Regions from separate parts of the Metabacillus rhizosphaerae genome, predicted to be linked through region 3. Evidence: a T-box and tRNA genes for the amino acid it is inferred to sense, from the RefSeq annotation. Region 3 holds a T-box; the other regions hold tRNA genes.
What was found. The T-box of region 3 lies ahead of argS (arginine--tRNA ligase). A T-box ahead of a tRNA ligase gene usually reads a tRNA of that ligase, here a tRNA-Arg.

Region 1 (7,247 bases), 2.4 Mb from region 3:
CTTGTTATCAACTATTTCATAAATCGCTTAATGATTTTTAAACTATTTTTTGCATTTGGATAACGAAAACGCAAGTCAAAACGATTCGTTTGTTTGAGAACACTTTTGTAATGTGAGAAGGCAACAAAACTAGATTCACCATGGTATGAACCTATCCCACTTTCTCCTACTCCACCGAATGGAAGATAAGGTGTCGCTATGTGCATTAACGTATCATTGACACATCCTCCTCCGAATGAAATAGAATTTGTAACCACACTTTCAATCTTTTCATTTGTGGTAAAAATGTAAAGCGCCAATGGCTTTGGACGACTTGTAACAAAATCAATTACGTCTTGAATATGTTCATATTCAATTATCGGCAAAATTGGACCGAAAATTTCATCCGTCATTACAGGGACTGACATATCTCTAGGCTTTATCAATGTGGGGTTAATCTTATGTTTTTCTTCGCTAATTTGTCCACCGAACAAAATTTCTCCATCATTTAAATACCCTCTTACACGATTGAAATGTCGTTGATTCACAATTTTGGGATACTCTTCGTTTTCAATTGGATTTTGTCCATAAAAATCAACAACAACTTTTTTTAATTCTTCGATAAACTTATTTTGAATGTTTTTATGAATGTACAAATAGTCAGGAGCTATGCAAGTTTGTCCTGAATTTGTCCACTTTCCAAATGCAATTCGTTTAGCAGCCAATCCGATATCTGCAGTTTCGTCTACAATACAAGGGCTTTTCCCCCCAAGCTCTAACGTAACAGGAATCAATCGATTAGCTGCTTTTTGCATCACGATTTTCCCAACCGGTACACTCCCTGTAAAAAAAATATAATCAAACGGCTGTTCAAGTAAGTGGCTAGTCGTTTCTACTCCGCCTTCCATTACCGCAATAAATGCTGGATCAAACACCTCACTAATTACCTTAGCAAGCAAGCTGGAAGTATGTGGGGTTAATTCTGAAGGTTTTAAAATAGCTGTATTACCCGCAGCAATTGCACCTATTAATGGAGCTAGCTGTAATTGGAAAGGATAATTCCATGGCGCAATAATTAGTGTGACACCATAAGGCTCAGCAATTTTGTATCCTTTTGATCCAATATGGGTCTTTGCAGTTTTTACCTTTTCTGGTTTCATCCATTTGTTGATATTTTTTAAAGTAAAGCGGATCTCTTCAAGCAAAAATCCAATTTCTGTAACATATGCTTCGGTTTTTGATTTATTTAAGTCGAGTTTTAGCGCTTCACATATTTGCTCCTCATTGGAACGGATTAGATTAGCAAGATTTTCAAGCATTTTCACTCTAAATTCGATTGGTTTTGTTTGACCACTATGGAAGAATTTTTTCTGCAATAGAACATTTGAATGGACTGAATCTAATGTATGATCTTTAGTAATTGTTTTAGGCAACGAAATCCCTCCTACCTATTTAGCTTTCATTAACACAAATTGAATTTAAATGATATACAAACTGTTAACGAAGTAGATTTTCCGATTCAAGGTAACCTAGTAATTTTTTGAGTCTGTTCCATCTTGATAGGCATCAAAGTAAAGAGCTTATCCTAATTGAATAAGCTCTTACTACTTTATTAATAATTTTCGCTATTCAGTCTGTGGTTCCTGCTTTGTTGCAGGAGTGGACATTGCAAGTTTGTCATTCGTCAACATAAAAACAAAAACAATAACAAGAGCAGCAGGGATCAACGCCCAAATAAATGTTTGGGCAATTGAACTAGATAATGCATCTGTGATTTTTTCAAGTATTGGTTCAGGAATTGCTTTTCTTGCTTCAGGTGATAAAAGAGACCGTGGATCACTTCCCTGAAACGCTTGCCCGCTGCCTTCGAAAGAGTCATGCATATGTTCTGAAAAGATGTTCCGCTGGATAATTCCATAAACTGTTATTCCAATTGTCATTCCAAGTTGTCGTACAAAAGAGATTGTTGAATTGGCTGAACCCCTTTGTCTTGCATCCATATGATGAATCGCAGCCATGCTTAATACAGAAAAGGAAGCTCCTGTTCCAAGACCAACAATAATCATGTACAACGTTAAGATCAATTTAGGTGTATCCACTGTCAGTGTACCTAGAAGGTAGATTCCAATAATGAAGATAACTGCGAAAGCCATCATCACATTCCGATATCCGATCCTTGACGCTAAGATTGCCCCTAGCTGACTAGAAACGACAACACCTAGCATCATAGGCAGAAGAATAAGTCCAGAATTTGTAGCAGTTCCCCCTGTGACACCTTGTACGTAAAGAGGGATATAGATTGAAGCGACTATGAAGGCTATTCCATAAAACAAGCCTACAAGAGTACTAGAAGCAAATAATCTGTCCTTAAACATGTTAAACGAAATAACCGGGTCTGATGCTTTCGTTTCGACAACTAAAAATGTTATAAATAAAATGACAAAGCCTACAAATAAACTAATAATATTAATTGAGTCCCAATCATATTCGTTTCCACCAAGCTCTAATGCAAACATAAGACAAATAACCGCACCCACAAGGGTAAAAGCACCAATCCAATCAATCTTTTGCTTAGAATGCTCTAGAGATTCTTGATAATATTTAAAAATTAAAAAGAATGAAATTAGCCCGAGCGGAAGATTAATGTAGAAAATCCAATGCCAGCTTATGTAATCCGTAATATAAGCACCTAGCAACGGACCAAAAATACTTGAAAGACCAAAAACTGCTCCAAACAAGCCTGTCATTTTCCCTCGTTTTTCTGGTGGGAAAATATCAAAAAGAATGGTAAAGGTGATTGGGATTAGCGCACCTCCGCCAATTCCTTGTATAGCTCGATAAACGCTAAGCTGCTCAATACTTTGTGCTGTACCGCAAAGAATGGAACCGAATAAAAAAAGAACAATCCCTAAGATGAAAAATCGTTTGCGTCCAAACATGTCAGACAACTTCCCAAAGATTGGCATACCGGCCATCTCAGCTACCATATAGGCAGAAGTTACCCATATGAATTTATCAAGGCCACCCAAATCTGAAACAATTGTCCCCATCGCTGTTGCTACAATCGTATTGTCCATCGATGACATCAATATAGCTAATAGCAAACCAGCAACAACAAAGCCTATTTTGTTATTCTCAGTATTCAAATGTGTGTCTCCTTTAATCTATTTATGTTGTTTCCTTAATACTATAGATTCACTAAATGAAGACATTAGCCTACACTCTTAAAATCTACAACATTATAATTCCACTTTAACCTTCATATTATCATTCAATTTGACATCCACTAACAGTAATCCTTTGTGAGCCTTCAAGGAGGACACTAATACTTTAAATGTCATTTTATCCAATGAATCAGGCAGCCATACACTTACTTTAGAATCTTGTTTTGTCCATTTTTTTACTTGTTTCCAAAAAGCATTTGACGATAAAAGAGAGCCACAGCAATTCAAAACAAAATAAGGAACTGGGACAACAAAGTGATAATTTTTCTTTGTTACAATCGTTACTTTAATCATTTATCTCACTCAATAATAACGGATACCTTATCGCCGTTTGCAGAGGTAATATCAACGATTTGTCCGTCTATTTCGTTTTCTATCGCTTGCAGAAGAAGATCAATATCAATGTCTTTTACATACATTTCTGCTTGCGGAACCTTGCTCGCAATTCCATGGCCAGCTTTTAAAACAGCTTTAACTAGATTGATTGGCACATTCACATTAATATTATCTCCCTCAGTAGATACAACTTGTACTCTGAGCATCTTTTTATTGTAATCTACTTCTTTTTCCGGTAGATTTCTTGTTTCTGTTCCTCTCATCACCTGTAGAAGTTCAGCTGCTTTTTCTACATCAAGCTTCCCTTCTTGTACCATGGCCATCACTTTAGCTATTTCCTCTTTCATATGCATCCGCCTCACCTTCCTTAATCATGTTAATTGCCTCTTCAGGAGTTATTTCACCCGATTCTAGCATTGAAATTACCTTTTTCTTATCGATCTTACTTTTTGATTGTGCAGCATATCCAAGCGCTTCAATAATTTCATTTAGTTTTCCACGGACTGTAGGGTAAGATATGGATAGCTCCTTTTCTACTTCTTTAATATTTCCCCTACATTTTAAAAAAACTTCGATAAATTGAAGCTGCTCCTGTTCCAGAGAAAAAAATTTAGACATCTCAAATTCATTTTCAATAGTTGTTTGGCAATTTGAACAATGTAATTTTGTAACTTTCAACTTCTTAGTGCATACTGGACAATCTGTTATCAATGGATAAGCCATGATTCTCCCCTTTCACGTTTATATCTATATTTTAATACAGAAATTAAATAATTCAAGTTTATTATTAAATACTTTAATTAATTTATATAAATAAATTAATTTTTGAAATAATATTATAAACATTATGGATCCAATCACTTTTTGGAGGTTAACATATAGAAAAGCCTTTAATCTAACATATAGTATCTTTTTCCAATAAAAAAAGCCAACCTGTATGGTTGACTAGTTTTTGCTTTTTGTGATTACGCGCCTTAGAGGATTCGAACCTCTGACCGACAGCTTAGAAGGCTGTTGCTCTATCCTGCTGAGCTAAAGGCGCACTATATTTACAGTAGAAGAAAACTTCAAAACTCTCACTCTAAGAGAGGTGTTCTTCAGCCATTTTGAGGATTACTCCAAGTAAAATGGCTCCGCAGGTAGGACTCGAACCTACGACCGATCGGTTAACAGCCGATAGCTCTACCACTGAGCTACTGCGGAATAAAAATATGAAATGGTGGGCCTAAATGGACTCGAACCATCGACCTCACGCTTATCAGGCGTGCGCTCTAACCAGCTGAGCTATAGGCCCCCTTTTAAAAATTGGAGCGGGTGAAGGGAATCGAACCCTCATCATCAGCTTGGAAGGCTGAGGTTTTACCACTAAACTACACCCGCAAGTAAATGGGGCGACTGATGGGAATCGAACCCACGAATGCCTGAACCACAATCAGGTGCGTTAACCACTTCGCCACAATCGCCAAAAGAGTTAAATTTAATCTAAAAAATGGTGGCTCGGGACGGAATCGAACCGCCGACACATGGATTTTCAGTCCATTGCTCTACCAACTGAGCTACCGAGCCATAAATTGTTTACGGCTTCCGTTAAGCTTCAAATCTCTTCGTCAACTCCTGCACTCACATCCTCACGTATTGACATACGCTCCGGTGTTCGTTTAGTCGTTTCCTCGACCTTTTCGCTTACCGAAACCCTTTTACTTAAGATTAGTAAAAAAGTAAATATTATCATAATAAAAATGGCGGTCCGGACGGGACTCGAACCCGCGACCTCCTGCGTGACAGGCAGGCATTCTAACCAACTGAACTACCGGACCATTTGGTTGCGGGGACAGGATTTGAACCTGCGACCTTCGGGTTATGAGCCCGACGAGCTACCAGACTGCTCCACCCCGCGATAATAAAAATAATAAAGATATCCTATGAATATTGTTTCTGCTTATACGGACCGTCCCGATTTCAGGAAGTAAATTCAAGATGCAGTTCAATCGGTACGCTGATGTTAATCAATGAAGCATATTCGTTCGTGCTCCACCCCGCGATAATAAAATATAAAATTTTAAAAATATGGAGGAGGAAGGGGGATTCGAACCCCCGCGGGTTTTGACACCCCTGTCGGTTTTCAAGACCGATCCCTTCAGCCGGACTTGGGTATTCCTCCGTAATATGATGGAAACTGGTGGACCTTGTAGGACTCGAACCTACGACCGGACGGTTATGAGCCGTCTGCTCTAACCAGCTGAGCTAAAGGTCCCTGTGTTAATTTCAGTATATATTATTCAATACTACTTAGTAGCCTGTTGTGCTCTAAAGGAAAACCTTATGACTCATTAGATAATATATCATATTAAGTATTATTTCACTTGTACTTGCCGCCCAAATTTCAGAAAGCATATTCAAGTAGCAGCTCAATTTGTGCGCTGAAGTATCGCTTCGATGATTATTCTTTCGTGCTCTAACTAGCTGAGCTAAAGGTCCAAATTGGTAGCGGCGGAGGGAGTCGAACCCACGACCTCACGGGTATGAACCGTACGCTCTAGCCAGCTGAGCTACACCGCCAAAATGGAAATTTATTATTTAACTATATGGTGGAGCCTAGCGGGATCGAACCGCTGACCTCCTGCGTGCAAAGCAGGCGCTCTCCCAGCTGAGCTAAGGCCCCAAAATAAATCTTCAGACTACTTTTAAACTTAATGGCGCGCCCGAGAGGAGTCGAACCCCTAACCTTTTGATCCGTAGTCAAACGCTCTATCCAATTGAGCTACGGGCGCATTTTGTAAGTGGTGCCGAGGACCGGAATCGAACCGGTACGGTAGTCACCTACCGCAGGATTTTAAGTCCTGTGCGTCTGCCAGTTCCGCCACCCCGGCTAACTAAAAATAGGATAAAATTCGACAAAATAATAGCCCCAAATTAGGGGCTTTTACCTGGCAACGTCCTACTCTCACAGGGGGAAACCCCCAACTACCATCGGCGCTGAAGAGCTTAACTTCCGTGTTCGGCATGGGAACGGGTGTGGCCTCTTCGCCATCATTACCAGATAAAATATTAAATTGAAGGGATATTCCTTCAAAACTAGATAACGATTCACAATTCAATTCACTAAGTTTCTCTTATTTTTACAGGAACCGTTAGGCTGCTGTATATTTTGTGGTTAAGTCCTCGATCGATTAGTATCTGTCAGCTCCACACGTCACCGCGCTTCCACCTCAGACCTATCAACCTGATCATCTTTCAGGGATCTTACTAGCTTACGCTATGGGAAATCTCATCTTGAGGGGGGCTTCATGCTTAGATGCTTTCAGCACTTATCCCTTCCGCACATAGCTACCCAGCTATGCCTTTGGCAAGACAACTGGTACACCAGCGGTGCGTCCATCCCGGTCCTCTCGTACTAAGGACAGCTCCTCTCAAATTTCCTACGCCCACGACGGATAGGGACCGAACTGTCTCACGACGTTCTGAACCCAGCTCGCGTACCGCTTTAATGGGCGAACAGCCCAACCCTTGGGACCGACTACAGCCCCAGGATGCGATGAGCCGACATCGAGGTGCCAAACCTCCCCGTCGATGTGGACTCTTGGGGAGATAAGCCTGTTATCCCCGGGGTAGCTTTTATCCGTTGAGCGATGGCCCTTCCATGCGGAACCACCGGATCACTAAGCCCGACTTTCGTCCCTGCTCGACTTGTAGGTCTCACAGTCAAGC
Region 2 (7,247 bases), 2.2 Mb from region 3:
GGACGCAGAAGGATAGGGTAAGCGCGCTGTTGGATATGCGCGTCCAAGCAGTTAGGCTGACAACGAGGCAAATCCCGTTGTCGTATAAGGCTGAGCTGTGATGGCGAGGGAACTATAGTACCGAAGTTCCTGATTCCACACTGCCAAGAAAAGCCTCTAGCGAGGTGAGAGGTGCCCGTACCGCAAACCGACACAGGTAGGCGAGGAGAGAATCCTAAGGTGAGCGAGAGAACTCTCGTTAAGGAACTCGGCAAAATGACCCCGTAACTTCGGGAGAAGGGGTGCTTTTTAGGGTGAATAGCCCGGAAAAGCCGCAGTGAATAGGCCCAGGCGACTGTTTAGCAAAAACACAGGTCTCTGCGAAGCCGCAAGGCGAAGTATAGGGGCTGACGCCTGCCCGGTGCTGGAAGGTTAAGGGGAGAGGTTAGCGTAAGCGAAGCTTTGAACCGAAGCCCCAGTAAACGGCGGCCGTAACTATAACGGTCCTAAGGTAGCGAAATTCCTTGTCGGGTAAGTTCCGACCCGCACGAAAGGCGTAACGATCTGGGCACTGTCTCAACGAGAGACTCGGTGAAATTATAGTACCTGTGAAGATGCAGGTTACCCGCGACAGGACGGAAAGACCCCGTGGAGCTTTACTGTAGCCTGATATTGAATTTTGGTACAGCTTGTACAGGATAGGTAGGAGCCTGAGAAGCCGGAGCGCTAGCTTCGGTGGAGGCGTCGGTGGGATACTACCCTGGCTGTATTGAAATTCTAACCCACAGCCCTTATCGGGCTGGGAGACAGTGTCAGGTGGGCAGTTTGACTGGGGCGGTCGCCTCCTAAAATGTAACGGAGGCGCCCAAAGGTTCCCTCAGAATGGTTGGAAATCATTCGTAGAGTGTAAAGGCACAAGGGAGCTTGACTGCGAGACCTACAAGTCGAGCAGGGACGAAAGTCGGGCTTAGTGATCCGGTGGTTCCGCATGGAAGGGCCATCGCTCAACGGATAAAAGCTACCCCGGGGATAACAGGCTTATCTCCCCCAAGAGTCCACATCGACGGGGAGGTTTGGCACCTCGATGTCGGCTCATCGCATCCTGGGGCTGTAGTCGGTCCCAAGGGTTGGGCTGTTCGCCCATTAAAGCGGTACGCGAGCTGGGTTCAGAACGTCGTGAGACAGTTCGGTCCCTATCCGTCGTGGGCGTAGGAAATTTGAGAGGAGCTGTCCTTAGTACGAGAGGACCGGGATGGACGCACCGCTGGTGTACCAGTTGTCTTGCCAAAGGCATAGCTGGGTAGCTATGTGCGGAAGGGATAAGTGCTGAAAGCATCTAAGCATGAAGCCCCCCTCAAGATGAGATTTCCCATAGCGTAAGCTAGTAAGATCCCTGAAAGATGATCAGGTTGATAGGTCTGAGGTGGAAGCGCGGTGACGTGTGGAGCTGACAGATACTAATCGATCGAGGACTTAACCTAAATAGAAAAGCGGAAGAAGCTTAGCTTTTATCCATAGGGAATTGGAGCGACCTTAGAAGAAGTCGTTCTTTGACTTCGTACGAGATAGCGAAATTACCGTAGGATTTGGCTTCTGTAGCTGGACAAAGTAAAAGCGTAAACTCAGTGAATTGAATTGTAAATCGTTATCTAGTTTTGAAGGAACAACCTTTCAATTAAATTTGTCTGGTAATGATGGCGAAGAGGCCACACCCGTTCCCATGCCGAACACGGAAGTTAAGCTCTTCAGCGCCGATGGTAGTTGGGGGTTTCCCCCTGTGAGAGTAGGACGTTGCCAGGCAATAGCCCCTTATTCGGGGCTATTATTTTGTTTGTTTTTGTAATTGGCCCGTTGGTCAAGCGGTTAAGACACCGCCCTTTCACGGCGGTAACACGGGTTCGAATCCCGTACGGGTCACCATTTGGAGGATTAGCTCAGCTGGGAGAGCATCTGCCTTACAAGCAGAGGGTCGGCGGTTCGATCCCGTCATCCTCCACCATCTAAATCTATTGTGCCGGTGTAGCTCAACTGGTAGAGCAACTGACTTGTAATCAGTAGGTTGGGGGTTCAAGTCCTCTTGCCGGCACCACTTTATTATTTATATATGAGCCATTAGCTCAGTTGGTAGAGCACGATCGAATAAGCATCAAAGCGATACTTCAGCGCACATATTGAACTACTACTTGATTAGACTTTCTGGAATATGGGCGTCATTACAAGTGCAAAACAACATAATACTACTCATTTTTATAATGAGCCATTAGCTCAGTTGGTAGAGCATCTGACTTTTAATCAGAGGGTCGAAGGTTCGAGTCCTTCATGGCTCATCATATACACATCTTGCGGGTGTGGCGGAATTGGCAGACGCGCTAGACTTAGGATCTAGTGTCCTTGTGACGTGGGGGTTCAAGTCCCTTCACCCGCATCTCTACATTAGCAAAGTGCCGGGGTGGCGGAACTGGCAGACGCACAGGACTTAAAATCCTGCGGTAGGTGACTACCGTACCGGTTCGATTCCGGTCCTCGGCACCACTTAGAAAAGCGGAGAAAGCCCGCTTAAACCGATAGGATGTTGGAGCTTCTGAGAAGGAGTCGTTGTTTGACTCCGCAGGAAGAAGTGAAACAGCCGTACGGTTTGGCTTTCGTAGCTAGACAAATATATTTAATGCGCCCGTAGCTCAATTGGATAGAGCGTTTGACTACGGATCAAAAGGTTAGGGGTTCGACTCCTCTCGGGCGCGCCATATAACCGGGAAGTAGCTCAGCTTGGTAGAGCACTTGGTTTGGGACCAAGGGGTCGCAGGTTCGAATCCTGTCTTCCCGACCAGTCAAAGTTTTTGGTTATATAAGGTCCATATATTTGGAGGAATACCCAAGTCCGGCTGAAGGGATCGGTCTTGAAAACCGACAGGGGTGTCAAAACCCGCGGGGGTTCGAATCCCCCTTCCTCCTCCATACTTTTTTTAATTAAAATTTATATTTCTATTATCGCGGGGTGGAGCAGTCTGGTAGCTCGTCGGGCTCATAACCCGAAGGTCGCAGGTTCAAATCCTGTCCCCGCAACCAAATTCAGTTGACGAAACTCAGTTACTCTTACTTCTTAGCAAGGAAACATAGGAGTGTTTTAGTGCAACCAAAATGGTCCGGTAGTTCAGTTGGTTAGAATGCCTGCCTGTCACGCAGGAGGTCGCGGGTTCGAGTCCCGTCCGGACCGCCATTTTTATTTTTAAAACTCCCTTGTCTCAAGGAGAAGGGTTTCAATAAGCGAGAAGGTCGAGGAAGCGACTGAGCGAACACCGGAGCGTATGTAAATACGTGAGGATGTGAGCGATGGAGCTGACGAAGAGATTCGAAGCTTAGTGGAAGCCGTAAACTAAATGGCTCGGTAGCTCAGTTGGTAGAGCAATGGACTGAAAATCCATGTGTCGGCGGTTCGATTCCGTCCCGAGCCACCATTTAACATAAATTATCTAAATATTGAAAATACGCGGAGGGGTAGCGAAGTGGCTAAACGCGGCGGACTGTAAATCCGCTCCTTAGGGTTCGGCAGTTCGAATCTGCCCCCCTCCACCATTTAAAATAGGGGCATAGTTTAACGGTAGAATAGAGGTCTCCAAAACCTTTGATGTGGGTTCGATTCCTACTGCCCCTGCCAGTTTAAAATATAGTGGCGATTGTGGCGAAGTGGTTAACGCACCTGATTGTGGTTCAGGCATTCGTGGGTTCGATTCCCATCAGTCGCCCCATTTACTTGCGGGTGTAGTTTAGTGGTAAAACCTCAGCCTTCCAAGCTGATGATGAGGGTTCGATTCCCTTCACCCGCTCCAATTTTTAAAATGGGCCTATAGCTCAGCTGGTTAGAGCGCACGCCTGATAAGCGTGAGGTCGATGGTTCGAGTCCATTTAGGCCCATCATTTAATATTTTATTTTGTGCCTTTAGCACAGCTGGATAGAGCAACAGCCTTCTAAGCCGTCGGTCAGAGGTTCGAAACCTCTAAGGCACGTTTAAACTAATCTAACTTGGATTAGTTTTTTTGCATTGAATTCTCTTTACAAAGCTGTAGATCACAAATAAGAATAAACCTTTATAAGGAGAGACGTTTATTTCTTTAATTCTTCACTTTTAAATATTCTAACAATGTCTTTTCGCAGAAGTCCTTATGTGTCTCCTCCGACATCGGTCTTTAGCTATCGCTTCCAGCACGATCTCCAAAGTCATCCACTCAATTCGAAGTATTCTTACAGTCATTTTCAGCATCAGCCATAAATTTCCCAATTTTTCTCTTAAAACTTGCAAAATTTTTTTCTGAAGAAATAGAAGGAATATCAGATCGAAGAGGGTGCAAATGAATAAATTTAATAAAATAACAGCCATCGCATCGAAGTTCTTGCTTTGTTTTTCGTAGAAAATTTATAAAGATTTTTTATTTTATATGTATAAGATATTAATAGTTTGGGAATCATGTAGATAAGAATAAAGAAGGGAGACATGTATTGATGGAGAAAAAACATATTTTATCTGATTTTGTTAAGGGGGACCGATTTGAATTAAATTCTTATTTAACTTATTTATTTGATAAATTTAATGCTGATGTTAAGGATCATTCAAAAGATAATCTGGTAAAACAATGGATTAACTGAACTGAAGGGAAAAAATTATGAGTGTAGAAATCGTATAAGCGACCTTTTTATTCTGATTAGAATAGAAATGGTCGCTTTGTTGTTTTTATTATACTTAGGAAATCTGCTGCAATTAAGATAGGTGATGAAGTGAAACTTACATTAGTTGAAAGATGTTACATTGGAACAGATGATGCTACCCTCAATTAAACTCACCCATACTACAAGAGTAAAAAGTTATTTGGAGTAATATGATTTTTTCTACTGTTAATTAAAGAAATACAATGAGCCAATCGCTCTACCCCTAGTTTAATTTGACTCTCGTTCACTTGTGAGATGCTTAATCGAAGGAGATTTTCCTTTTTATATTCTGGCAAAAACATTCTAGAGGCATCATCAACAAATATACGCTGCTCGTTTAGCATATGAACTACCTGTTTTGCTGTCACATTTTCGGGCAAACTGATGGATAGATAGAACCCTGAAGTCGGTTTTGAAAAATGAGTATCAGCCGGTAGCAATAATTCACAGGCTTCTTGAAGGATTTGCATTTTAGTATGGTATACCTCTTTTATTTTTTTGAGATGGCTATTAAACATTCCACTTTTTAAATAGATTTCTAGAGCACCTTGTGAAAGTGCTGAACTATTAAAATCCGAACTAAATTTATATCGTAAAAAATTGTTAATCATTAATGTAGGAAGAACGATTGTAGCAATCCTTAACCCTGGGAGGAATATTTTCGAAAAGCTTTTAATATAAATCACTCTCCCTGAAGGATCGAAAGAAAATAAAGGATCGGATTTTGCATTTGGGTCAAGGTCTCCTAAAAAATCATCTTCCACTATATATACATCGTATTTTTCAGCTAACTCAACGATTTTTTTCTTTTCGCTATTCGAGTAACAATGTCCAAGTGGATTGTGAAATCTCGGGATTATATAGAAAAACTTTATATCGTTATTTCGAAAAATGTATTCCAGACGATCGAGATCAATGCCTTCCATCGATAACTCAATTCCAAAAGTATTAGCTTTTTGTATATTGATGGACTCAATGAATCCGAAATAAGTAGGCTGTTCAATTAGAATATTGTTTTTTCCATTTGGAAACGGCATTGAAACTAATAAATTAAGTGCTTGCTGCGAACCAGAAACAACAACTACTCTATCGGGTTGAGTGAACACCTGTAGATTCTGCAAATATTTCACTAACTGGACTCGTAATGAGTAAAGCCCTTGTTGATCAGAGTATGTAAAAAGCTCTTCTTTATATTGTTCAATTGCTTGATTCATACAATGTTGAAATTCAACATAAGGCATAACGTTTTTATCTGGACCAGCAGACAAGAAATCAATCACGTCATTTTCATTGGTCGCATGTTGAAATTCATTCAAAACAAAGTAGCCACTTTTAGGAACAGAATAAATTAAATGCTCTTTTTCTAGTTCTTCGTATGCTTTAATGACAGTATTTTTGCTACATGAAAAATGCTCAGATAGCTGACGAACAGAAGGAAGTTTACTCCCTGCAATAAGCGACCTATCTGCTAGCTGAAGCTTAATTTCTTCCATTATCTCAATATATTTTGAGCTCATACATTTATCCTCCTTCAACTGTACTGGTACAGATGGGTAAAAAAATGGTTTATTTTTATTGTGTGTACCTATTAATATGTTAATTATATCAGAACTGTTTTTTAAGAAAAGCAGAAAATGGTACAGATATAATACGAAGTAAAAAGGTAGGTAGGATATGATGCAGAGTGAAACCAGAGAGAAATTTGGGTTATTGTTAGGATTAGTAGGTGTTATTTGTTTTAGCTTAACGCTCCCTTCTACAAGTATTGCAGTAGAGTATTTTGGGACCACGGTCGTCGGTTTAGGAAGAACAGTTGTTGCCGCAATTTTAGTTGCTGGTGTATTCATTGTTCGTAAAGAAAAGCTCCCTTCTCTTCACCAATTCAAAAGTCTACTTATTGTTGCTTTTGGTGCAGTTTTAGGATTTCCTCTCCTCACTTCTAGTGCAATGGAATCCTTGCCTGTTTCTCATGGAGCGGTGGAATTAGCTCTGTTACCATTAGCTACAGCTGGATTTGCAATGTTTAGAGCTGGTGAAGTCCCTTCTCTAAAATTCTGGATTTCTAGTATAATCGGCTCTTTAGCAGTTATTGTGTATGCACTTCATCTAGGGTTAGGAAAATTACAATTTGCCGATTTAGCTTTATTAGCAGCAGTGATTATCCTTGGACTTAGTTACGCAGAAGGTGGGAAATTAGCGAAAGAATTAGGGAGTTGGCAAGTAATTGCTTGGGCGATTATGATCGGTGCCCCATTTTTCATTATTCCAGTTGGACTAAACCTTACAACTGAAATGCTCAATGCTCCAATACAAGCTTGGGTCAGTTTTATTTATCTCGCAGTTGTTAGTCAATTTCTAGCATATGTTGCTTGGTATAGCGGAATGGCTATGGGCGGAATAGCAAGAGTTAGTCAGATTCAATACTTACAACCATTTTTGATGATACTATTTGCAACAGTTTTCCTCGATGAATCCATCACATTTTTCACTTTTGTAATAGCAGTGATTGTTGTCTTTTCTGTTATATTAGGCAAAAATGCTACCGTTTCAAAAAAAGGATCACTAA
Region 3 (7,247 bases):
GCCCCATGTACTTGAGGAATACAGCGAATTGAATAAGCATCTTGAACACGTATTTCCCCTTGTTTTGTCGTTAAATGACTATCCACAAGATGAGCACGCATTCGCTCAGCTACTTCTACTTGTTCCTTATAACCTCGTGCAAGATGAATATCTTCATCAAATGCATCAATAATCCCACGTAACCCCTCAATTGTAAGAGATGCGATTAACTCTGTTTGATATGCTAGTTTTTCAGCTTCTAAATAGGCAACAACCCCCATTGCTGTCATTGCTTGTGTTCCATTAATTAGAGCCAACCCTTCTTTTGCTGTTAAGGTGATTGGAAAAATTGATTCTTTCGTTAAAGCATTTATTGCAGGTAATCTCTCCCCTTTATAAAAGACCTCGCCCTCACCAATTAAGACAAGCGCCAAATGTGAGAGTGGTGCTAAATCACCACTTGCACCAAGTGATCCTTGCTGTGGAATCACTGGATGAATCTCCGCATTTAATAAATCCAACAATCGTTCAATTACAACTGGGCGTACACCAGAAAAACCTTTCAGTAATGCATTTGCTCGCAGGAGGATCATTGCTCTTGAAACAACTTCTGGAAAAGGATCGCCAATTCCGCATGCATGGGAGCGGATTAGATTTAGTTGCAATGCTTCAACATTCTCTTTATCTATAAACACATCACTAAATTTTCCAAAGCCAGTTGTAATGCCGTAAACGATTCTTCCTTCAGCAACAATCTTATCAACAGCTTTTCGACTTTCTTGAACTTTTCTCATACTCTCTTCTGAATAAACAACCTTTTCACGATCAAAAAGAACCTTCTCAACCTCTGAAAAACTTAGTGTTTGACCATTTAATGTAACCATTATTTTTTCTCCCTTCATTTCCCTTTAGCTAAGTAAAGGATCAATAGAAAAGGGGGCTATATCAATGAAATCCAAAAGGATATCAAGATATAGCCCCCTATTAACTAAAATACTATGGGCAAATTATATGTGATTAATACCTAAGCCAATGGTTTCATGCTCAGATCCCTTAACAGGTGCACCTATTGTGCCATATAAGGAAACAGCAATCCAATCTCCTTCTTGCTCATTATCATATGGGTTGCCTCGCAAAACAGCAAAAGATAAACCAACGGTTCTAAGTACTGACCCTAATTGCACTTGGCCTCTTGTAACACCATGCAATGCTTCAATAATCGCATGGTATAAAGCATGTGATTCGCGATAAACATCTGTTTTTACGATCTCATTTTTTTTAGCTGCTGTTTCAATAGCTGCAACTATTTTTTGAGCATCCATCGATCCAACTTTTCCTAAACAACCCTTCCAATTTGACTGCTCAAGCTTTGCCAACTGTTCAGTCGGATTATCTGACAGCAATAGAAGAATGGCGTGTCGACCTATTCGACGATCTTTATTCAATGCCATATAAACAACTCTTTCTTTTATCCTACTCATCTAAAATACTCTAATGTCTAATAACTAGTTTAATTGTAAGCGCTTCAACAACAACGTGTCAACCATAAGTTTCATGAATTAGTACTATATGGTTTTTCTATGAAGCTCCACCTCTTATGCTAGCTTATGTAAAGAAAGCTGTAAATGTTCTTAAATACACATTGATGACAACAGCTGTCAATAATACATAAATCCCAATCATTAGAGCTATTATCGTTTTACTTTTCCTACTTATCAATCCGTTTAAATCCTTGATCGATAGGCTAATGGTGTACAAGCTTCTAGCTGTTTGAATTTCGCACTAAAATAGGTTTGATGAGAATAACCTGTTAAACGGGAAATTTCTTCTAGAGATAAATCTGTTTCCTGCAAAAGACGTTTTGCCTCTCGAATACGTACTTGATGTAGGGTTTCTCGAAAGGACTGTCCTGATTCTACAGCAAAGCGACGACTTAGGGTACTTTTATTCATACGAAGTCCTTCAGCACATGCAGCTAAATTCCACTGGGTATCCCAATAGTTCGATTCGATCATTGTTTTTACCTTTTCGACAAGTGTACCAGCACCCTCCTGTAAACTGTCATGACCTGGTATTAGTAGCTGTGTGATAAATGTAAGCAGTTCTGAAACGATTTGATAGATTACAGGCTTTCGGATGATTTGTTGAAAGACATTATGATATGCCGCTTCCCATTCTACCTCATTTGTTTTGTAAGCCTTCATATAGCGACGGATTTGAGCTAGAACACTTGTAAGTCGGATTCTGACCATGTCGGGACTAGGATATGGCCGTCTATATGTAAAAAATTCATGTTCAACCCATTCACGAATTGCTTTTATGTCCCTCTTCTCAAGCATTTCAATCCATTGTCGTTGCTCAAGTGGTGTAAGGAACGGATCCAATTCCTGCCAGCCTGAACGATCATCTTCGGATAAAATTATGTCATAGCCCTCGAAGAAAACTTGTTCCGTTAATTGTTTTGTTTGTTGGTAAATCTCTTTTATTGTGGTCTTTTTTGTGGATGCATTTATAATAAGTGCAAGTGGCTCCTCCATTTTCTCTTTCCAGTGTGTAAGAAACCTGCGATATTCCTCCTTAAGAAGCGTTGATTCTTCCGTTTCATGTACCCCTAATATAAAGTGAGATAATGCAAAAAATTGATGCTTTCCAGTAAAGTGATAACCTTGTATGGTGTCATAAACAAATGGTAGTGTATTTACATGTGGAGTTAAAAAAGCCGACATGATAACTGGTTGGTTATACATTCTTTCTGTCATGAAAAAATCAGCGTAGTTTACGTCAACACCTTCTAATTTTTCATTCCTGCTATTTTGGACCTGGTGCTGTTCGTTCCTTATTTGAAAACGTACTTGCTGAATTTGTTTAATTAAATCTGAAGGAGAAAACGGCCGAAACAAAATGTCCTCTGCATGTAAGCAAAGTCCAAGATAGGCAACCCGAAAAACCCTTTCAGATGAAATTCCGAGCCAACGGATCTTATTAGTTTGTAAGGCATCTTTAAGTGTGTCATTTTCCCATGTCCATTTATCCATATCTACAATGATAAAATCTGGCTTTTCGTACTGTATTGTATTTAAAAGCCCTTTCATATTATCCAAAACTGTTAATTGAATTCCTGTGAAATGTGATTGTAAAATCCAGCGAATCCCCTGTGCTTCCAGTGCATCTTTTGCTACCATGAGAATCTTCATTGCTGCAACTCCAATTAATTAAAATAGTTTCAACTTTTAAAACTTTCTCCTTAAGCTTACACGACCCTTTTCCCATGTAACCAAAATATCACAGTCAAAAAGCTTTGATAGCTTTTCTTCTGATATCATCTCATTTGTTAGACCAGAATCAAATACCTCTCCATTTTTCAGCAAAAGGGTATGTGTGAAGATCGGCAATATTTCCTCAACATGATGGGTAACATAAAGAAATGTAGGCGCATTTCCTCTCTTATTAATCGACTCGAGTCCTTCCAAAAGCTGTTCTCGAGCAAGAAAGTCAAGTCCTGTTGTTGGCTCATCTAATATTAGCAATTCAGGATCTGCCATTAACGCACGAGCAATTAACACACGCTGCCTTTCCCCCTGAGAAAGTGTTTCATATGCTCTATCTGCATAAGATAAACAGTGCAATTCCTCTAATAATCTAATTGCTTTTTCTCTCATTTCATCGGTCGGTTTTTCATATAAACCAATCGAAGCAAATGCTCCACTTAAAACGATTTGGAACGCTGTATCAGATTGATACAACTTTTGTTGTAACTTGGATGATACAAGTCCAATTTTTTGACGGAGCTTCTCAGCTAAATAATCTCGTCCAAATACTTTTCCTAATACTGTTGCACGACCTTCTGTAGGGAAATAATAAGCACAAAGCATGTTTAATAGAGCTGTCTTTCCCGCTCCATTTAATCCATAAAGTACCCAGTTCTCTTCTTTATGGATACTCCAATTTATATCCTTTAAAAGCCAGTGTCCGTTTCTTTTTAAGGATATTTGTTCGAGTTCAACTATTTTTTCCATTTATATCCACCTCGGATTAATCTAAAACTTTTAAGCTACTATTTTTATCATATTACAAAATATTATTAAATTTTACCATTTACACAATTGATATTACATGACTAAATCCCAAATAAACTGATACCTTATTTTGTATATTCTTATTGCTTTCTCTTTATTATTTCTTTATAATCACTAAAAAGCTATACTGTTCGACGACGAAGAGAGTAATTTTATATGATGCCAAAAGCGAGTTAGGGATGGTGGGAGCCTAATGGATTCAATAAAATGAAGCGCACTTCTGAGATGCTAATCCGAAAATTCAAAGTAGGTCTAGCCGGGAAAAACCTCGTTATCAATGGCAAAGATGGTTCATGATGAACAATAAGAGTGGTACCGCGGGTTAATCTCGTCTCTAATTTAGAGACGGGATTTTTTTATTTTTCAGAAGAAAGGTGATGGATATGGAATTAATTAGCATTTTTGCAGATGAATTAACCAAATGTTTAAAAGGCATTCTCCCTGTTAGTGACGTGACAAAGTTAATAGAAAAACCAAGACACACAAACCAAGGTGACATCGCATTTCCTTGTTTTACATTAGCAAAGATCACAAAGAAATCTCCAAACCAAATCGCAATTGAGCTAGCAAACAACGTAAAACATCCTTTATTTGCAAAGGTAGTCGCTGATGGACCCTATGTGAATGGGTTCTTCAATAAGAAAATCGTTAGCAAGGAAGTTCTTCATTCAATTTTACAGCAGGGTGAAAAATACGGCTCGACTCAAATTGGGAATGGTGAAAACATTACGATTGATTTTTCTTCACCTAATATTGCAAAACCCTTCTCAATGGGACATTTAAGATCAACAGTGATTGGAAATTCTCTTGCACTTATTGTTGAAAAGTCTGGCTATAAAGCAATTCGAATAAACCATTTAGGTGATTGGGGGACACAGTTTGGAAAACTAATCGTCGCTTATAAAAATTGGGGTAACGAACATAGGGTTAAGCAAAATCCGATAAAAGAACTCCTCGATCTTTATGTGAAATTTCATAATGAGGCAGAAATGCATTCACACTTAGAAGCTGAAGCCAGAATGTGGTTTAAAAAACTCGAAGATGGCGATGAAGAAGCTAAGACACTTTGGAAATGGTTTAGAAAAGAATCCCTTCAAGAGTTCTCAAAAATCTATTCCCTTTTAGGTATTGAGTTTGACACTTACCATGGTGAGGCCTTTTACAACGATAAAATGGAAGAAACCATAAATGTATTAAAGAATCAAGAGATTCTTTCATATTCAGATGGTGCAGAAGTAGTCAACTTAGAAGAATTCGATTTACCACCTTGTTTAATAAAAAAAACTGATGGTGCGACCCTTTACGCTACTAGAGATTTAACTGCAGCACTTTATCGACAAGAAACATACCATTTTTCAAAAGGGTTATATGTCGTTGGCCATGAACAAAGCCTTCATTTTAAACAAGTATTCCTCGTTCTTGAAAAATTAGGTTATAGCTGGGCAAAAGAATTAGTCCATGTTCCCTTTGGGTTTATATTAAAGGACGGCAAAAAAATGTCGACAAGAAAAGGGAAAATTGTTCTTTTGGAAGAGGTCATTAATGACGCGATTATTCTAGCTAATCAAAATATTGAAGCAAAAAATCCAACGTTAGAACATAAAGAAGAAGTTGCAAAAAATGTTGCGATTGGTTCACTTATCTTCCATGATCTAAAAAATGAACGATTAAATAATATTGAGTTTTCTTTAGAAGAGATGTTAAAGTTCGAAGGTGAAACTGGACCATATGTTCAATATACACATGCCCGTGCATGCTCAATTTTAAGAAAAGTAAAGGAAACAAATGATTTACAAGCTGAAGGTTTAGAAGGAGAGGAAAGCTGGGCTTTGGTGAAACATCTTATGGAATTCCCAACTGTCATTAAAAAGAGCCTTACGTTATACGAACCATCGCAAATCGCAAAATATCTGATTGATTTGTCACAGGAATTCAATAAATACTATGGTCTTGTCAAAATCTTAGCAGAGGATAATCAAAAACAGAATCGGGTAGCTTTAGTGAAAACTGTGACGATTGTTTTGAGTGAAGGTCTAAGATTACTTGGGATAAAGGCGCCTGAGGAAATGTAACAATTTTAACTATTAAGCAATAGACTCTGCATAAGTAAGTAGAGTCTATTGCAATTTTTTCCATTTCCATTCCCACGAATCTAACTAACAAAAAACTTCCTCTTTTCCCCAAAATAGTAAACTTTTCATATAATTCTCCATCATTATATTTTAGATCATTAAGGTCAAACTAACAAAAAGAATTTAATGGAGGTGTAAACGTGAGCGATAATGAAGAAGAATATACAGACTTTTCGAATGTTGAAAAACAAAGGAACTTTTTAACACATGAGGATTTCCCTGAAGGTGCATATGGTTCTCCTTTCCGTAAAGATGAACCCGTAGAAAATAAGAGCACCCCATGGAAGGAAGGTCAGCAATACTATAGCAACTTTACTTACGAATACCGTAATATGCATGAAGATGTTCCTAGACAATTCCCAGGGGCCCACCCAACACATGATGAAAAAGATAAGGATACAGAAGCACCTTTTAATGATTCCCACTAAAAAATGAGGATGACTCAAAAAGATCAGACCAATTGAGTCATCCTCATCTAACCAAATATCGCTTTTAATCCTTGATATCCAAAGTACAGACCAAAGCCAAGTAATGATATCCCAGATATAATCGAAATTGCTTTTAAACTCTCATCATTTAAAAACCTACGAAAGCCGGTTGTTAATCCAGCAACAAAAATATCCCATAATGTTAAACCTATAAAGATCATACAACTATAAATTAACAGCTGGCTTGTACCGTTTGTTTGCGCTGTTTTTGCTAATATTGAGCCATATATCCCTAACCAAAATAAAATGGATAATGGACTTGTAACAGACATGATAAATCCTGTTAGAAAGCATTTTGATAAAGAGTCTTTTTTCCTGGTATATGTTAGGTTTACTTTATTCACACCTAAAATACTTTCAGTACCTGAATAGATTAAAATAAAGCCACCAAACAACCAAAGAAAAATTTGAACGATTGGTATTCCTAAGAACTGAACCATACCCAAATAAACCATAAGCATGAACAGAGCATCAGCAACCATCGATCCTGCGCCTACAATCCATGCATGCCAAAATCCATTTTTTATCCCTTTATCTAAACGTGCAGAATTTACAGGTCCTATAGGTGCTGC

Region 1: it has a tRNA-Arg gene. The T-box ahead of argS (arginine--tRNA ligase) is inferred to sense a tRNA for this amino acid. The anticodon was not compared.
Region 2: it has a tRNA-Arg gene. The T-box ahead of argS (arginine--tRNA ligase) is inferred to sense a tRNA for this amino acid. The anticodon was not compared.

Annotation. Positions count from the first base shown of each region.
Region 1 covers NZ_CP147403.1:1,512,928-1,520,174, reverse strand. The annotation lists gene WCV66_RS07275 (aldehyde dehydrogenase) at 12-1,412, opposite strand; gene WCV66_RS07270 (MDR family MFS transporter) at 1,605-3,125, opposite strand; gene WCV66_RS07265 (hypothetical protein) at 3,219-3,497, opposite strand; gene WCV66_RS07260 (SHOCT-like domain-containing protein) at 3,503-3,886, opposite strand; gene WCV66_RS07255 (DUF2089 domain-containing protein) at 3,867-4,262, opposite strand; tRNA gene WCV66_RS07250 (tRNA-Arg) at 4,508-4,581, opposite strand; tRNA gene WCV66_RS07245 (tRNA-Asn) at 4,668-4,742, opposite strand; tRNA gene WCV66_RS07240 (tRNA-Ile) at 4,757-4,833, opposite strand; tRNA gene WCV66_RS07235 (tRNA-Gly) at 4,846-4,919, opposite strand; tRNA gene WCV66_RS07230 (tRNA-His) at 4,927-5,002, opposite strand; tRNA gene WCV66_RS07225 (tRNA-Phe) at 5,030-5,105, opposite strand; tRNA gene WCV66_RS07220 (tRNA-Asp) at 5,280-5,356, opposite strand; tRNA gene WCV66_RS07215 (tRNA-Met) at 5,360-5,436, opposite strand; tRNA gene WCV66_RS07210 (tRNA-Ser) at 5,608-5,700, opposite strand; tRNA gene WCV66_RS07205 (tRNA-Ile) at 5,717-5,793, opposite strand; tRNA gene WCV66_RS07200 (tRNA-Met) at 6,022-6,098, opposite strand; tRNA gene WCV66_RS07195 (tRNA-Ala) at 6,126-6,201, opposite strand; tRNA gene WCV66_RS07190 (tRNA-Arg) at 6,234-6,310, opposite strand; tRNA gene WCV66_RS07185 (tRNA-Leu) at 6,321-6,409, opposite strand; rRNA gene rrf (5S ribosomal RNA) at 6,465-6,580, opposite strand; rRNA gene WCV66_RS07175 (23S ribosomal RNA) at 6,690-7,247, opposite strand, start outside.
Region 2 covers NZ_CP147403.1:1,305,353-1,312,599, forward strand. The annotation lists rRNA gene WCV66_RS06185 (23S ribosomal RNA) at 1-1,460, shown strand, start outside; rRNA gene rrf (5S ribosomal RNA) at 1,664-1,779, shown strand; tRNA gene WCV66_RS06195 (tRNA-Glu) at 1,825-1,899, shown strand; tRNA gene WCV66_RS06200 (tRNA-Val) at 1,903-1,978, shown strand; tRNA gene WCV66_RS06205 (tRNA-Thr) at 1,993-2,068, shown strand; tRNA gene WCV66_RS06210 (tRNA-Lys) at 2,234-2,306, shown strand; tRNA gene WCV66_RS06215 (tRNA-Leu) at 2,322-2,404, shown strand; tRNA gene WCV66_RS06220 (tRNA-Leu) at 2,423-2,511, shown strand; tRNA gene WCV66_RS06225 (tRNA-Arg) at 2,647-2,723, shown strand; tRNA gene WCV66_RS06230 (tRNA-Pro) at 2,730-2,806, shown strand; tRNA gene WCV66_RS06235 (tRNA-Ser) at 2,842-2,934, shown strand; tRNA gene WCV66_RS06240 (tRNA-Met) at 2,969-3,045, shown strand; tRNA gene WCV66_RS06245 (tRNA-Asp) at 3,120-3,196, shown strand; tRNA gene WCV66_RS06250 (tRNA-Phe) at 3,359-3,434, shown strand; tRNA gene WCV66_RS06255 (tRNA-Tyr) at 3,469-3,552, shown strand; tRNA gene WCV66_RS06260 (tRNA-Trp) at 3,561-3,634, shown strand; tRNA gene WCV66_RS06265 (tRNA-His) at 3,650-3,725, shown strand; tRNA gene WCV66_RS06270 (tRNA-Gly) at 3,733-3,806, shown strand; tRNA gene WCV66_RS06275 (tRNA-Ile) at 3,818-3,891, shown strand; tRNA gene WCV66_RS06280 (tRNA-Arg) at 3,911-3,984, shown strand; gene WCV66_RS06285 (hypothetical protein) at 4,478-4,621, shown strand; gene WCV66_RS06290 (PLP-dependent aminotransferase family protein) at 4,822-6,198, opposite strand; gene WCV66_RS06295 (DMT family transporter) at 6,359-7,247, shown strand, end outside.
Region 3 covers NZ_CP147403.1:4,730,613-4,737,859, forward strand. The annotation lists gene hutH (histidine ammonia-lyase) at 1-863, opposite strand, end outside; gene hutP (hut operon transcriptional regulator HutP) at 987-1,430, opposite strand; gene WCV66_RS22875 (helix-turn-helix domain-containing protein) at 1,704-3,173, opposite strand; gene WCV66_RS22880 (ABC transporter ATP-binding protein) at 3,210-3,995, opposite strand; T-box leader at 4,181-4,394, shown strand; gene argS (arginine--tRNA ligase) at 4,439-6,127, shown strand; gene WCV66_RS22890 (hypothetical protein) at 6,328-6,615, shown strand; gene WCV66_RS22895 (LysE family transporter) at 6,663-7,247, opposite strand, start outside.